2 regions of the Cytobacillus sp. T106 genome follow, and region 1 is predicted to be linked to the other one. Evidence: riboswitches for the same ligand, from Rfam matches in the RefSeq annotation. Region 1 holds a riboswitch; the other holds the start of a gene.
What was found. A riboswitch is a leader RNA that binds a small molecule or an ion and turns the genes downstream of it on or off. The one in region 1 is predicted to bind cyclic di-GMP.

Region 1 (4,401 bases):
AAAAAAGATGACAATCACCATATAAACAGCGATGAACCAGCCAAAAAACAAAGCGGCATTCTCCCATAAAACTGCCAGCATCAGTGCCGCTCCCCTTTTTGCATCCATTCCCAAGCCATATCCCTGGCATAAGGATCATGCGAACTATCAATTACTTTCTGCAATATTTCTTTCCCCTTTGAAAAAGCCAAGATAGACTGGCCTGCCTGTGATCTTACATACCAGGATGAATCGTGCAGCATTTCTGCCAGCCTTGGGAGCAGCCCTTCGTCTTTTAAGCTGCCGAAAAGCTTGGCGGCAAGCATCCGTTCCTGCCAGCTGGAAGATTCAGCGAGTTCCTCATAAGGGGCTATATCCTCTGTATATCCTATTGAAGCTAATGCCTTCAATGCCCGGAGCCTCATTTCCCCCGCCTCGGACATGAACACCTCTTCCACAAAACGAAGATAACCAAGCTGCTTGTTGACAGCAATCACATCCAATACAGCAAACTGCAGTCTTTCCGGAGAAGTTCTAAAGCCTTCAACAAATCGGCCAAAACCTTTGTCATCAAGCCGGATTAGAATATTCCTGAGATCGAATTCCGAGAACGGCAAACTCCGGGAATCCAGCAGCATGAATAGATTCTCACTCTGGAAATCTGCCAGGATCTTGAAGGCCTGGACTTTTTCAGAAGTTGAGCTTCCCCCGCTTTCGGCAATCCGCAGTACTTCTCCCTCCAGACTTTTCAAATGGAAATCCTCTATATGATAAAGCGAATTTATCCGCGTACTCCACTTTCTGCTTTGAAGTCCTTTGGCATAATGGCCCCTAAGATAGGACTCTGCAAAAAAAGAAAGATTTTCTTTTTCCTGCTCCCCTTCAAGGATATCCGCATAATGACCGAGGAGCTCCTCAGCAGCCAGCAGGCTTGCCCGGTCAGCCAGGGCAGCTTCCTCCAGCTGCTTCCCTTCATATAAAAAAGAAAACAGCGGAAGGTTCAGTTTTTGCTTCCAATCTTCAACCTTCCGCCTTGCTGTTATTTCAAAAGCTTTTCTAATCACGAGATACACCAGTATGACTGTCAATATTCCTGTAATGGAAAGGGCCGCTGCAGCGAGAACAAACAGTTCCTGATCTAGTCTCATTATGACATCCTCTGGATCAGGCGATGAATTCTTGCCTGCAGCTCAGTGATGCTGAACGGCTTTGTCACATAATCATCTGCCCCCAGCTTCAGTGCCCTGGCAATATCGTATTCCGTTTTTCTGCCTGTCAGCATTAAAACATGGACGCGGCTTGCATTCCGATTTTCCTTCACCTTCTGGAGAACTTCCGTCCCATCCATTACAGGCATGATTCCGTCCAAAATAAGGAAATGCTCCCCTTTCTGCTCCATACGGCCGGATTGAAGGAACTTCTGTCCATCCTCATACACCTGGATATCCAGGCTGGTATGCTCGAATTCCATGGATTGCAGGATTTTCATCAGCATGGTCCTGATGATTGCATCATCATCAATGACAGATACATTCAGAACCTTCCTTGAATGGCCGCCGATCAATTTATTGGCACTTTCCACCCTGGCCCGGCCGTTCCGTTTTGCTTCATATAAAGCCTGATCAGCCGTCTTGATTGCTTCTGCCACAGTAGCAGAAGGATCATGGACCATATATACACCGGCCGAGAAGGTCATTTTCAATTCCGCCCCGCCCTCTATGAACGTTCGGCTTGAGAAGCCGGAAAGTAGCCTTGAGACGACCTCCTTGCTGTCATGGTCATTGGTGCGCGGAAGCAGCAGGATGAATTCCTCTCCTCCATAGCGGAACACTATATCTCCAATCCTGACATGATCCTTCAGATACTGGGCAAACTCCGACAGGATACGGTCTCCGGCCGGATGGCCGTACATATCATTCACCTGCTTGAAATGATCCAGATCAAGGACGGCAATAGAAAAATACTGATTGCTCCGTTCTAGTTCTTTTAAATACCGTTTAAGAGAATCCTTCAGGAACCTGCGGTTGTATACCTGCGTCAATTCATCGATCAGGACAGACTGGTCAAATATTTGTTTCCTGTCCAAATGCCGCTCTACCTTTATAAGGAATTCTTCCAGGTCAATAGGTTTGGAAATAAAATCATCCGCCCCCAGCCTGTAAGCCTTTATTCTCGTTTCTCTGTCATTCATTATGCTGATCATCAGCTTTGGTATAAACTTTTTATTCGTATGCTTCTGAATATCCTCAAGCACATGGAACCCGCTTTTGCCCGGTAGATTAACATCGATGATAAGACAGTCGGGATTCATATCAAAGAATTGGTCGACAGCTTTTTCAGGCTCGGTATTTGCCATAACCATCCAGCCCTTGCTTTCCAGTGCATCTTTAAGGAGGATCAGCATGGATACATCATCATCAATCACCTGGATCAATGGCATATTTTCATCCCTTGGAAGACTCTGTTTCTCCTCTTCTCTTTGGAAATGTTCATATTCATAGCTCAGGCCCATCAGTTCATATAAAAAATCCCGCAGCTCCCGGTTTCCCCAGATTTTTTCGCTGCTCTTTTCCACCTGGTCCATCAGTTTGCCTGCCACCTGATGGAGTCCGACAAGCTGCAGAGTTCCTGCTGTCCCCTTGATGGAGTGAAGGAAACGGTAAACATCTTCGTTGTTCACAGGAGTTTCCGCTTCCTGTTCAAACCAAAGAGTCATTTGATTCTTAATCTTTTGAAACAATAAAGTTTTGTATTTATCAAGCTTCATTAAATGCACCTCTTTCATCCTAAGCATCAGCCAGGAAGCAGAGGCCCCGGCCAAAATAAAAACCAGCCATCATAGATCATTGGCCGGCTGCACTAGTCACTCCAAGCGGTTTAAAGTGCAAATAAAAACCGCTCATCACAGTGTTCTATATTCTTAAAACACCCTTGCATTTTCTGTCGAAACAGACAATTGCAAGCCAATTAAAATATATGATTCCTGTCATATTAAGTCAATATATATTTTATTCATTTGCCTTGAGTATACCGAAAAAACCAACAAGATGCAGACGCCAATATGCCGCCTGGAAAAAATGGTATATTATTACCATTTTCCCTTGTCTGAATATGTCGCTTAAAGCGGTTTTTTGTCAATAAGATGATATTGTCGATTTGGACATGCATTTGTAAAATTAGGAATATATATCTAAATATAGGAGGACTAAGCAATGGAGCATATTAAAGACCTGCTGTTCAACCTGCTGATCATTCTTATCGTCATGCTTTCTTTCCAGCTCCTTTTTGCCAGCCGCCTTCAATCGCTTTTTCTGCGCCACCGCGAGTATATTATTGCCGGCATCAGCATCATAACTGCTTCCCTTTGCCTGATCAGTTCAATCAAGATGAACAGCAGCTTTATTTTTGATCTGCGATGGATTCCATTCCTGCTGGGAGGATTATACGGAGGTCCCAGAGTCATCCTCGCCCTGCTCATTTTTGTCATCTTTATCCGCATTCCCCTCGGAGGGATCGGGGCGGCCTATAATATTCTCACCGGTTTGTTTGCCGGCTTTATTGTATATAAGCTTCACCCATCCTTCATTATCATGGACACCCGGCGGAAGCTGCTTACAGTATCACTCTTGTCTTTTCTTGTATCCATCGCAGCGTTCATGCTATTGTTTTCAAAAGCCGAACTGAAGGAATGCCTCGGTTTCATGGCCATTTATACGATCACCCAGACACTGGGGGCGTTTTTGACTGCCTACACCATTGAGCTGATCGTACAGAACCAGCAGCTGAACCGGGCGGTAATGAAGACAGAAAAAATGGAGGTCATTTCCCATTTGGCTGCCAGCATTAGCCATGAAGTGAGAAATCCCCTGACCGTAACGAAAGGATTTCTCCAGTTATTAAAAGAAGAAGAACCAGGCGGAGGAAAGCGTTCCTATTATTTAGACACAGCCCTTGAAGAGCTGAACAGAGCGGAAGTGATCATCAGTGATTATCTTACATTTGCCAAGCCGCACTGTGAAACAAATTCATGTTTTTCATTAGAAGGGGAAATCAGAAAAGCGGTTGAACTGATCACACCCTACGGGAATGCCCATTCTGTTGAAATCCATTGCGACACAGAGGAAGAATTATATATCAAAGGAGAAGATGCAAAGGTTCAGCAATGCCTGCTAAACCTTCTTAAAAATGCCATCGAAGCAATGCCTGGCGGAGGAGTCCTCTCTATATCGGCAAAGCTGCAGGACGACAAAGCGGAGCTCCTGATATCTGATACAGGCAAGGGGATGACCTCCGGGCAGCTCAGCAGGCTGGGGGAACCGTATTTTTCAACAAAAGAAGGGAAAGGGACGGGGCTTGGAATGATGGTGGTCTTTCGGATCATTGAGGGAATGGGCGGAAAAATAAAAGCAGAAAGCATGCTGA
Region 2 (4,401 bases), on a different contig from region 1:
AACCCTTGCTGACAGGCAGCTTGCTTTCTTTTCAGCAACACTTCCTGAAAGCACCGCGAAGGTTGCACAGGAGCTCTCCGCTGATGCCGAGCTCATCCGCGTAGGGAAGGAAGAGGCAATCCCTTCAGATGTGGACCATATTTATTTTGCCTGTGAGCAGCGGGATAAAATTAAACTCCTAGAAAAGATCTCCCGTGTGAAGGATATCAAGGGGCTTGCCTTTGTAAAGGATATCGGCAATCTGGCTGTCCTTTCCGAAAAGCTTGATTTTAAAGGCGTGAAGGCCGGAATCCTGCATAGCGACCTGGACAAAATGGACAGGCAGAAGCATTTGAAAAATTTCCGCGAAGGAAAAAGCAGCCTGCTGTTCGCAACAGATGTGGCAGCAAGGGGCCTTGACATCCAGGGTGTCACTCATGTTGTGCACTATGATTTTCCGAAAGACATCAAGCAATATGTCCACCGCTCAGGGCGCACGGGCCGTTTCGGCGCAAGCGGGACGGTCATCTCGCTCGTCACCGAAAGGGAAGAACGCGAACTGAAGAAGTTTTGCCAGGAGCTTGGCATCACGCCGGAGAAGAAAGTGTTTTATTCCGGTGATATCGTGGACGCTGATAGAAGAAGATAATAGGGAGCTGACAACCCGGGTTTGGGTTGTCAGCTTTTTTTGATGGGTTTTTGTGAAAAAATGTAAGGTGGAAAAAATATCGGCTGTTTTGGGTGGAATAATTGAAAAAGTAGGGTGAATACATGGAAAAGTAGGGTGAATAAACGGAAAAGTAGGATGAATAAACGGAAAAGTAGGGTGATTAACTTAAATTGACCGGGGATCCACCCTAAATGAATCAGGATCCACTCTAAATTGGTCTGATTCAACAAGATGGAACAGCAGAATTAAACCCAGCCTTAAAGAAAAGAATCATTTCCTAGAAAAACACCACAAATCCACCAGCGAATATTCGATGTCCTCTCTAACCAACCTTCATTATAGTAAAGGATTCAGAAAATATGCTAAAATATGAAAGTAAACTCAATGTGAAAGGAATCGATTCCTATATGAAAAATCCAAGGCTGAAAAAGCTCCAGGAAGAATGGCTCCTGGAGGCCACTATAGATGAGATGCAGGAGAAATTGGAGAAGGGCGAGGTTTCTTCGAAAGAGCTTGTGCTGATGTACCTGCACAGGATTGCGCAGAAGGATAAGAACGGCCCGGCCATCAACTCTGTACTTGAGGTCAATCCGGATGCTGCCCAGATTGCGGCGGCACTGGATGCCGAACGTAAGCTGAAGGGCAGCCGCGGGCCGCTGCATGGCATTCCTGTACTGATCAAGGATAATATTGATACTGCTGATAAAATGCACACCAGTGCCGGATCTCTTGCACTGAAGGAGTCGGTTGCAAAAGAGGATTCCTATGTGGCTGAAGCTTTAAGAAAGGCCGGAGCCGTTATTCTCGGAAAAACGAATATGACGGAATGGGCCAATTTTATGACAGAGGGCATGCCGAGCGGCTACAGCTCAAGGGGCGGGCAGGTGCTGAATCCTTATGGGCCGGGTAATTTTGATGTCGGCGGCTCCAGTTCGGGTTCAGGTGCAGCCATCGCTTCGAACTTTGCGGCAGTGGCTGTCGGAACGGAGACGTCAGGCTCGATTCTCAGCCCGGCAAGCCAAAACTCGCTTGTAGGCATTAAGCCGACGGTCGGCCTGATCAGCAGAAGGGGGATCATCCCGATTGCGCATTCCCAGGATACGGCAGGCCCGATGGCAAGAACCGTCAGGGATGCCGTTTACCTTCTCGATGTGCTTGCCGGCAATGATGACAGGGATCCTGCTGTGCTGAACAATCCAGAGTCAGACTATACCGAGTTTGCTGGTTTTCTTGATGAAAACGGGCTGAAGGGCAAAAGGATCGGCATTGCACGTGAAGTGTATTTTGATTATTTGAGCGGGGACAAGCTTGAAGTGATGAACCATGCGGTTGAACAGCTGAAAGCTCTTGGTGCCGAGGTGGTTGACCCTGTAGAAATCCCTTCTACAAAAAATAATTGGAAGTATGATGTACTTACATACGAATTCAAAGCAGATCTAAACGCCTACCTGCGCGGGGTTGCTCCTCATATAAAAGTGAAATCCCTTGCCGATGTGATTGCCTTTAACCTCGAAAACAGTGATGCAGCCCTTAAGTACGGACAGACCATCCTGGAGGAAGCCGAAAGAACAAGCGGGACTCTGACTGAAGAGGCTTATATCAGCTCGCTTGAGGAGGATGTCTACTTTTCGACTGAGCAGGGAATTGATCATGTCCTGAAAGAGCATCATCTTGATGCAATCGTGACGCCGAACAATTTTGGAGCGGGCATTCCGGCAAAGGCAGGCTATCCTTCCATCACAGTACCGGCAGGCTATTCCTTAGAGAATGAGCCTGTGGGCATTACGTTTACCGGCACTGCTTTTTCAGAAGCCGGTCTGATCAGCATGGCCTATGCTTTCGAGCAGGGGACAAAAGTGAGGAAATCCCCTCTCCTGTAAGGCCGCCAAAGCAGAATAACACATAGTGAAAAGGCCCATACTACCAGAGAAAACGCCAGTAAAGGAGCGAGGCAGCATGGGCAGGACAAAGCTTGGAAATGCAAATGCACAGCGCAACAATAATAAAAAAAGAGAAGGCTGGACAAGCGAAGAGCTGGTGGAATTCAACACCGGCACGAAAAGCAAGAAAGAAAATCAGCCTAAAGACTAAGAAGAAGGCCCCTGTCATCAGGGGGCCTTTTTGTGTAAAAAATATCTTTATTTTTCCTGAAAAGTGATTATAATCAAATTAACAACTTACTGATAAAGGCAAACCTGTCGAAAGGCAGGGACGCAAAGCTATGGGCCTTCCCGCGGATATGCGGCTGGCTGCCAGGCTGCCGGGCTCCTTTTTATGGATGTCATGGCATCATACAAAGGAGAGTATACAATGACTATCAAATTTTTTAAGACAGCTCTTTTGGCTGTACTGCTCGTGTTTGCAGCCTGCCCCGTGAAAGGAGAGGCTGCTGATATGAACCGCTCAACCTGGCTGTGGGATACAGCAGCCATAAAGGACAGGTCTGATGAAATCATTCAATTCCTGGCGGACAGGCAGGCAGATCAGCTGTATCTGCAGATTGACCAGAGCCTGCCGGCCGCTGTCTACCAATCTTTTATAGAAAAAGCAAATGCCGGCGGAATCAGTGTCCATGCATTGGATGGAGCACCTAAATGGGCCACGGCAAAAGGTGAAGCAGCCATGCGCAGCTTCTTCTTCTGGGTAGCTGCTTATCAGGAGCAGGCAAGCCCTGCCCAGCAGTTTTCAGGCATCCACCTGGATATCGAGCCCTATCTTCTGCCAGGCTGGGAAAGCAATTATAAAAGCACTGTGGTGAATTATCAGACCCGGATGCTTCAGGCTGCTTCCTTGTCCGCAGAGCTCAGTCTTCCGTTGGGGGCAGATATGCCTTTCTGGTTTGATGAAATGATGTTCAGCAATAAATTCGGCAAAGATTCCCTCGCAGGCTGGGTCATAAAGAATACTGACAGTGTGACGATCATGGCCTACAGAGATACAGCAGCAGGCCCTAATGGGATGATTGAGCTGTCCAGGAACGAGGTTGAGCTTGCGGCACAATATGGGAAAAAGATAGAAATTGCCGCAGAAACAGGGGCTTCTTCTGAAGCGGCGTATATCACTTTTTATGAGGAAGGCACACTAAGAATGGAAGAACAGCTTTCACTTGTCCGTGACGCTTATTCCTCAGATTCCCATGTGGGATTCGCTGTCCATCATCTTCAAAGCTGGATGGATTTGAGGCCATAATCATCTTTGGAAAATGCCTATTTTTAAAAAATAGGTATTTTTTTACGTTCAGTACCTTGTAATGTTCAATAGTGTATTGTATGATGGGTTTGTGAATGAATGGAAGGATTTACATGACTACTGAATAATGTTCACTACCGGTGGAGGTGCAAGGATTGAATGTTCAATTCAAGAAGGGTGTTCTTGAGCTGTGCGTGCTGCTGCTGATTTCTAAGAAAGATCAGTATGGCTACGAGCTCGCGCAAAACATCTCGGATAAAATCGAGGTGGCTGAAGGGACGCTCTATCCTTTGCTCAGAAGACTGACAAAAGAAGAGTATTTAACAACCTATCTGGCAGAATCAACGGAAGGGCCTCCCAGAAAATACTATTCACTGACAGAAAAGGGCAGGGATTATATGAATATGCTGATCGAGGAATGGCAGCAGTTTTCATTGGCGGTTAATCAATTTGTTGAGGAGGGAAAGTCCAGTGGCAGGGAATGAGTTTTTAGAAAGGCTGGAAAAGCTGCTTGGTAAGGTGCCGGAATATGACCGGCGGGAAATGCTGTACGATTATGAGGA

Region 2: another riboswitch for cyclic di-GMP. It lies ahead of ABU165_RS16845 (amidase); the one in region 1 lies ahead of ABU165_RS12510 (diguanylate cyclase).

The regions. Positions count from the first base shown of each region.
Region 1 covers NZ_JBEUMK010000005.1:208,459-212,859, forward strand. Annotated here, with positions in the region: gene ABU165_RS12500 (glycosyltransferase family 2 protein) at 1-81, opposite strand, end outside; gene ABU165_RS12505 (HEAT repeat domain-containing protein) at 81-1,127, opposite strand; gene ABU165_RS12510 (diguanylate cyclase) at 1,127-2,746, opposite strand; cyclic di-GMP riboswitch class II at 2,819-2,901, opposite strand; gene ABU165_RS12515 (ATP-binding protein) at 3,192-4,401, shown strand, end outside.
Region 2 covers NZ_JBEUMK010000009.1:186,829-191,229, reverse strand. Annotated here, with positions in the region: gene ABU165_RS16860 (DEAD/DEAH box helicase) at 1-628, shown strand, start outside; gene ABU165_RS16855 (amidase) at 1,057-2,529, shown strand; gene ABU165_RS16850 (hypothetical protein) at 2,606-2,740, shown strand; cyclic di-GMP riboswitch class I at 2,828-2,914, shown strand; gene ABU165_RS16845 (amidase) at 2,960-3,838, shown strand; gene ABU165_RS16840 (PadR family transcriptional regulator) at 3,994-4,323, shown strand; gene ABU165_RS16835 (DUF1700 domain-containing protein) at 4,310-4,401, shown strand, end outside.